One region of the Streptomyces sp. NPDC088730 genome, then DNA from elsewhere that is predicted to be linked to it. Evidence: riboswitches for the same ligand, from Rfam matches in the RefSeq annotation. Region 1 holds a riboswitch; the other holds the start of a gene.
What was found. A riboswitch is a leader RNA that binds a small molecule or an ion and turns the genes downstream of it on or off. The one in region 1 is predicted to bind thiamine pyrophosphate.
Positions count from the first base shown of each region.

Region 2: linked by a shared signal. The riboswitch ahead of ACIP89_RS27320 (purine-cytosine permease family protein) and the one ahead of ACIP89_RS29895 (thiamine ABC transporter substrate binding subunit) in region 1 are both predicted to bind thiamine pyrophosphate.

Region 1 is NZ_JBIVLK010000013.1:90,574-94,063, reverse strand. It holds gene ACIP89_RS29905 (histone deacetylase) at 1-452, shown strand, start outside; gene rlmN (23S rRNA (adenine(2503)-C(2))-methyltransferase RlmN) at 523-1,629, shown strand; TPP riboswitch at 1,816-1,932, shown strand; gene ACIP89_RS29895 (thiamine ABC transporter substrate binding subunit) at 2,015-3,118, shown strand; gene ACIP89_RS29890 (ABC transporter permease) at 3,205-3,490, shown strand, end outside.
Region 2 is NZ_JBIVLK010000011.1:13,543-17,032, forward strand. It holds gene ACIP89_RS27310 (ROK family protein) at 1-401, shown strand, start outside; gene ACIP89_RS27315 (formylglycine-generating enzyme family protein) at 398-1,363, shown strand; TPP riboswitch at 1,420-1,514, shown strand; gene ACIP89_RS27320 (purine-cytosine permease family protein) at 1,505-2,902, shown strand; gene ACIP89_RS27325 (MFS transporter) at 2,944-3,490, opposite strand, start outside.

The DNA of each region.
Region 1 (3,490 bases):
TGTACTTCGCCACGGAGTCGCCCGTCTGGGGCGGCGGACGAGCCTTCTACGACCCGGAACAGGAGGGGCGGGTCCTCGCCCGCGCCCACCTTGTCTCGGCGTCACAGTTCGCGGACATCGCCGCTCAGGAGATGTACAGGAGCCCCGGTGAAGATCTTGATCTCGGTCCGGTGCTCAGGTCAGGTGTCGCGCGGCTGGGAGACGGGCGGTACGAGACGCTGGTGTGTGCCGGACAGCTGGACGGACTGCCCGTCCTCACGTTCACGGCCCCCTGGCGGGCCGGCGAAGTGAACCCGGTGCCTCCTTCCCGGGCATACGCGCGCCTCCTCGCCGCCGGCCTGCTCGACGCGGGTGCCTGGGACGTGGACACCGTGGCGGCCTACGTCGCCTCGTCGCGCGGAGCCGCCGGCCACTGGTCGGAACAGGCGATCCGGGCCCTGGTCACCGAGTGACCCGTACCTCAAGCAGGCCGGACCGCGATGACCGATCGCACCCCGGCGTGTCTGCGACACTGGAAGAACCATGCCTAAGCCCGGAGAACTCACTTTCGTCGCGCCCCGCGGAGCCAAGAAGCCGCCGCGGCACCTCGCCGACCTCACGCCCGCCGAGCGCAAGGAAGCCGTCGCCGCGACCGGCGAGAAGCCCTTCCGCGCGCAGCAGCTCTCGCAGCACTACTTCGCGCGGTATGCGCACGACCCCTCGGAGTGGACCAACATTCCGGCCGGGTCGCGGGACAAGCTCGCGGAGGCGTTGTTCCCCGAGCTGATGTCCGTGGTCCGCCACATCAGCTGCGACGACGACACCACCCGCAAGACCCTGTGGAAGCTGCATGACGGGACGCTGGTCGAGTCCGTCCTGATGCGCTACCCCGAGCGCGTCACGATGTGCATCTCCTCGCAGGCGGGCTGCGGGATGAACTGCCCGTTCTGCGCCACCGGGCAGGCCGGTCTCGACCGCAACCTCTCCACGGCGGAGATCGTCCACCAGATCGTGGACGGCATGCGGGCGCTGCGTGACGGCGAGGTCCCCGGAGGCCCCGCGCGGCTCTCCAACATCGTCTTCATGGGCATGGGCGAGCCGCTCGCCAACTACAACCGGGTGGTCGGCTCCATCCGCCGGCTGACCGACCCCGAGCCCGACGGGCTGGGGCTGTCGCAGCGCGGGATCACCGTCTCGACCGTCGGTCTGGTGCCCGCGATGCTGCGTTTCGCGGACGAGGGCTTCAAGTGCCGTCTCGCCGTCTCGCTGCACGCCCCGGACGACGAGCTGCGCGACACCCTCGTCCCCGTGAACACCCGGTGGAAGGTGCGCGAGGTGCTGGACGCGGCCTGGGAGTACGCGGAGAAGTCCGGTCGCCGCATCTCCATCGAGTACGCGCTGATCCGTGACATCAACGACCAGGCCTGGCGGGGCGACCGGCTCGGCCGGCTCCTCAAGGGCAAGCGGGTACACGTCAACCTGATCCCGCTGAACCCGACACCGGGCTCGAAGTGGACCGCCTCGCGGCCGGAGGACGAGAAGGCGTTCGTCGAGGCCATCGCCGCCCACGGGGTGCCGGTGACCGTGCGGGACACCCGGGGCCAGGAGATCGACGGGGCCTGCGGGCAGCTCGCGGCGTCCGAGCGCTAGGGTCTGCCGTCAAACTTACGTCGTCGCCCGAAGGGCGGCCGCGCGGCGTCAGACGGCAGTGTGACGACAGCCCCTGGGGCGCCCCGGCCATGATCCGCCGGACAGACCCTGGGGTGCGTCGCCCGGACTCCGGGGCAGGCTCTGCGGCCGGAACCAGCCGTGTAGCCTGGGCGTGAAATCAACTTCATATTCCGACAGGGGAGCGCCACAGCGCTGAGAGTGCGGCACCGAGGACAGGTTGGCCGCAGACCCTCTGAACCTCGCCCGGGTCATTCCGGGTAGGAAGTTCGGACCTTACTCAAGCTGTTGCGCCCTGCCCGCTTCCGGTTCGCCACCGGCGCGGGCGGGGCCGCGTCTCTTCCTGGTCACCCCCAGGAGGAATCACATGAGCACCACCAAGAAGGTCGCGGTGACGGCCGTCGCCGCCGCGATCGGCGCGACCGCGCTCGCCGGCTGCGGCAGCTCGGACGACGCGTCGTCCGGCTCGTCCGGCACCAAGGGCACCGGCTCCAAGACCGTCACGCTCGTCAGCCACGACTCCTTCAACGCCTCCAAGGGTGTGCTGAAGGAGTTCACCCGGGAGACCGGCTACACCGTCAAGGTCCTGAAGAGCGGTGACGCGGGCGCCGCCCTCAACCAGGAGATCCTGACCAAGGGCTCACCGCGCGGTGACGTGTTCTTCGGCGTCGACAACACCCTGCTCTCGCGCGCCCTCGACAACGGCCTCTTCACGCCGTACGCCGCCAAGGGCCTCGGCCGGGTCGCGTCCGACGTCCAGCTGGACGCGGGAAAGCACCGGGTCACGCCGGTCGACACCGGCGACATCTGCGTCAACTACGACAAGAAGTACTTCGCCGACAAGAAGCTCGCTCCGCCGAAGACCTTCGACGACCTGGCGAAGCCCGCGTACAAGAACCTCCTCGTCACCGAGAACGCCGCGACCTCCTCGCCCGGCCTCGGCTTCCTCCTCGGCAGCATCGCCACCTACGGCGAGGACGGCTACCAGGACTACTGGAAGAAGCTGAAGAGCAACGGCGTCAAGGTCGTCGACGGCTGGGAGCAGGCGTACAACGAGGAGTTCTCCGGCTCCGCGGGCGGCAAGAAGGCCAAGGCCGACCGGCCGCTCGTGGTCAGTTACGCCTCCAGCCCGCCCGTCGAGGTGCTGTACGCGGACCCGCGGCCCAAGACCGCTCCGACCGGGGTCGCCACCGGGACGTGCTTCCGGCAGATCGAGTTCGCCGGCCTGCTCGACGGCGCGAAGAACGAGGCGGGCGGCAAGGCCCTGCTGGACTTCATGATCGGGAAGAAGTTCCAGGAGGACATGCCGCTCAACATGTTCGTCAGCCCGGTCACCAAGGGCGCGAAGGTGCCGGAACTCTTCACCAGGTTCGGGGCCACCCCGGACAAGCCCGCGACCGTCGCCCCGGACGCGATCGCCAAGAACCGTGAGCAGTGGGTCCAGTCATGGTCCTCGCTGGTAGTGAAGTAGCGAAGCCTCCCGTACGCGGACCGGGCGCGGGCGGGAAGGCCGCACGTTCCCGGTCGCGGCGCGGGAGCGCGGTCCGGCTCGGCCTGATGGCCGTGCCCGTCGCCTTCTTCGCGGTGTTCTTCGCCTACCCCGTCGTCGCGATCGTGGGACGCGGGCTCAAGGACGGCGGGGCGTGGCAGTTCGGACGGATCGGCGAGGTGCTGAGCCGGTCCGACATCCAGGACGTCCTCTGGTTCACGCTCTGGCAGGCGCTCGCCTCGACCGCGCTGACCCTGCTGATCGCGCTGCCGGGTGCCTATGTGTTCGCCCGGTTCGACTTTCCGGGCAAGCAGGTGCTGAGGGCCGTCGTCACGGTGCCGTTCGTCCTGCCGA
Region 2 (3,490 bases), on a different contig from region 1:
CCGCCTGCGCCGATCGCGGGGTCACCGCACGCGACGCCGCCGAGCTCGTCGCGCTCGCCGCGCAGGGCCAGCCGGACGCCGCGGACGTCGTGCGGACCGCGGCCCTCGTCGCGGGCCGGGTGCTCGCCGCCCTCGCCGCACAGGTGGACCCCGAGTGCATCGTCGTCTACGGCGAGCCGGCCGCCCTGGACGGCCTCGTCCTCACCCCCATCCGGCAACAACTGGCCGCACTCTCGCTGCCGTCCGCCCCCCGCACCATCGAAGTGCGCGGCTCCACCCTCGGCGGGGAGGCCGCCGCGCTCGGCGGGGTGGCACTGCTGCTGCGCACCACCGGCCAGGACCTGGAGGAGCTGCTCGACCGGCCGGCGCCCGGCACGCCCGACAGCGGGACCGCGCGGTGAGCGCCTGCTGCGGACCCGCCCGCGAGAACAGCCCCACGGCGCCCGCCGCTCCCCCGGCGGACTTCGCCGTCCCCGTGCGCGGCCGGGCCGACCTCCTGCGCGGCATGGTCGCCGTACCGGGCGGGCCGTTCCTGATGGGCGGCGAGGACGAGGACGCGTTCCCGGACGACGGCGAGGGACCGGTGCGGGAGGTCACGACCGGGCCGTTCCACATCGACGCGGCCTGCGTCAGCAATGCCCGGTTCGCGGTCTTCGTCAAGGCCACCGGCTATCGCACCGAGGCCGAACTCATCGGCTGGTCCTACGTGTTCGGCTCCTTCATCCCACAGCAGGCCCGGCATGCCGTACTGCCGGGCACCGTGCCCGGCGCCCCCTGGTGGCGGGCGGTGACCGGAGCCCACTGGCGGGCGCCCGAGGGGCCGGGCACCTCGGTCGGTGACCGCCGGGACCACCCGGTGGTCCACATGTCGTGGAACGACGCGACGGCCTACGCCCGGTGGGCCGGCAAGCGGCTGCCCACCGAGGCCGAATGGGAGAAGGCCGCCCGGGGCGGCCTCGTCCGGGCGCGGTTCCCCTGGGGCGACGAGCTGACCCCGAACGGCCGGCACCGCTGCAACATCTGGCAGGGCGACTTCCCGGTACGCGACACCCGCGAGGACGGCTACGCGGGCACGGCACCCGTCAAGGCCTACGCCCCCAACGGCTTCGGCCTGTACAACACCTCGGGCAACGTCTGGGAGTGGTGCGCCGACCGGTTCAGCGCGGACTGGCACAGCGCGGAGCGCCCCGCGACCCGGACCGACCCCACCGGGCCGCCGCACGGCGAGAACCGGGTGCTGCGCGGCGGCTCGCACCTGTGCCACCGCTCCTACTGCAACCGCTACCGGGTCGCCGCCCGCACCTCCAACACCCCCGACAGCACGACCGGCCACGGCGGCTTCCGCTGCGCGCTCACGGTCTGACCGCCGCCTTCACCCCCCTCGTCGCGCTCCGCGCACACCCGGCTATCCTGGCCGCCGCACCGGACACGGGGTGCCCCGCACAGGGGCTGAGAACACACCCGTCGAACCTGAACCAGTTAGCACTGGCGGAGGGATGTCTTCATGTCATTGCCGTATGCCCAGGACGAGCGCGCGGCCACGGCTCCGCGGCCCGCGTTCGACGGGCGGATGCCCACCGCCCCGGGTGATCTGCGCGTCGAGGCGCACGGGATAGCCCCCGTCCCCGAGGACCGCCGCTACGGCGGGCCCGGCCGGCTGTTCACCGTCTGGTTCGCCCCCAACCTGACCATGACCGGGGTGTTCACCGGCACCGTCGGCATCGCGCTCGGCCTGGACTTCGCCACGGCGCTCACCGCCGTCGTGCTCGGCACGCTCGTCGGCGCCGTGCCCACCGCGTACCTGGGCACCTGGGGCAGTCAGACAGGCGCCGGACAACTCCCCCTCGCCCGGCTGGCGTTCGGTCGCGGCGTGGTGCTGCCGGGCACGCTCCAGTGGCTGTCGTCCATCGCCTGGGACGCGCTGATCGGGCTGTTCGGCGGGGAGGCGCTGGCCCAGCTGTGCGGCTGGCCCTTCTGGCTGGGAGTGCTGGCCATGATGGCGGCCCAGGGCGCGCTCGGCGTCCTGGGGTACGAGGTGATCCACCGGCTCCAGACCGTGATGACCTTCGTCCTCGCCGCCGCCTTCGCGGTGCTCGCCACCAAGCTCCTGGACGGGGTACACCCCGCCGCGACCGGCACCGCGCACGGCGCGGACCGGGCGGGCGCGTCCGTCCTGACGTGCACCGTCGCCCTGAGCCTGGCGCTGTCCTGGGCGCCGTACGCCAGCGACTTCAGCCGCTACCTGCCGCGCACCACGTCACGGCCCCGGATGTTCTGGTGCACGCTGCTCGGCATCAGCGTCTCGTTCGTGGCGGTCCAGACGCTCGGCCTGTGGGGCGCGTCCGTCTTCACCGACCAGACCGCGCACGGCATCGACACCCTGCTGGGCGGGGGCGCGCTCGGGGCGTTCGGGCTGCTCGCCGTGGCACTCGCCGCGCTGTGCAGCAACGCCATGAACGACTACAGCGGCTCACTGGCGCTGCAGACCATGGGCGTCCGCCTGCCGCGCCCCGTCGCCGCCGCGCTCGCCGCCGTCCTCGGCTTCCCCCTCGTCCTGTGGATGCACGCGGCCGACACCACCGCCCGCTTCCAGAACGTGCTGCTGCTCGTCGGCTACTGGATCCCCGGGTTCGTCGCGATCGTGGCCGTCGACTGGATCGTCCGGGCGAGGGCGCGCGGCGGTTCCCCCGTCGACCTGGCCGCCGAGACCTCCCGCCCCCAGCCGTGGTGGCCCGCGCTCACCGCGTTCGCCGCCGCCTTCGCCACGGCGGTGCCGTTCATGAGCACCGGCCTGTACGTGGGCCCGGTGGCGCGGGCGCTGCACGGGGCGGACCTCGCCTACGGGGTGGCGTTCCTGGCGGCCCTCGCGGTGTACGCCCCGCTGCGGCTGCGCCGCCGCTGACGGTCCCGGCGGGCGCGGCGGACGGTGGGGCGCGGCGGACGTCACGCCTTCGCGGTCTCCGTCTCGCCGTGGATGTAGCGGCCGCCGCGGAGCAGCGAGACGACCGCGGCCACCAGGCACGCCGCGATGGCGAAGTCGAAGGCCACGGAGAGGCCCTGCTCGAACGGTCCGGAGATCAGCGTCGGGAAGAAGGCCCGCCCGGTGAGGTAGTCGGCGTGACTGGTGGGCAGCTGTGCCAGGGTCTCCGGGCCGAGCAGGCTGCGTACCGGGTTGTATCCCAGGAGCGCCGCGAAGAGCACGCCGACCGGCGGCAGCGACGCGACGCGCGCCGCGTCCGCGGACGGCACTCCCTGCTCGGTGAGTCCGTGGGCCAGCGTGTGGGGCAGCGAGCTCGCCAGCCCGGCGATCATCAGCGAGAAGAAGATGCCGATCGACAGCACCGTGGCCGAGTTCTGGAAGGTGGTGCTGATTCCCGCGCCCACTCCGCGCTGGTCCGGCGGCAGACTGTTCATGATCGCCGCCCGGTTGGGCGAGGCGAAGAGCCCCATGGCCAGCCCGTTGACGAGCAGGATCAGGGCGAAGAGCCAG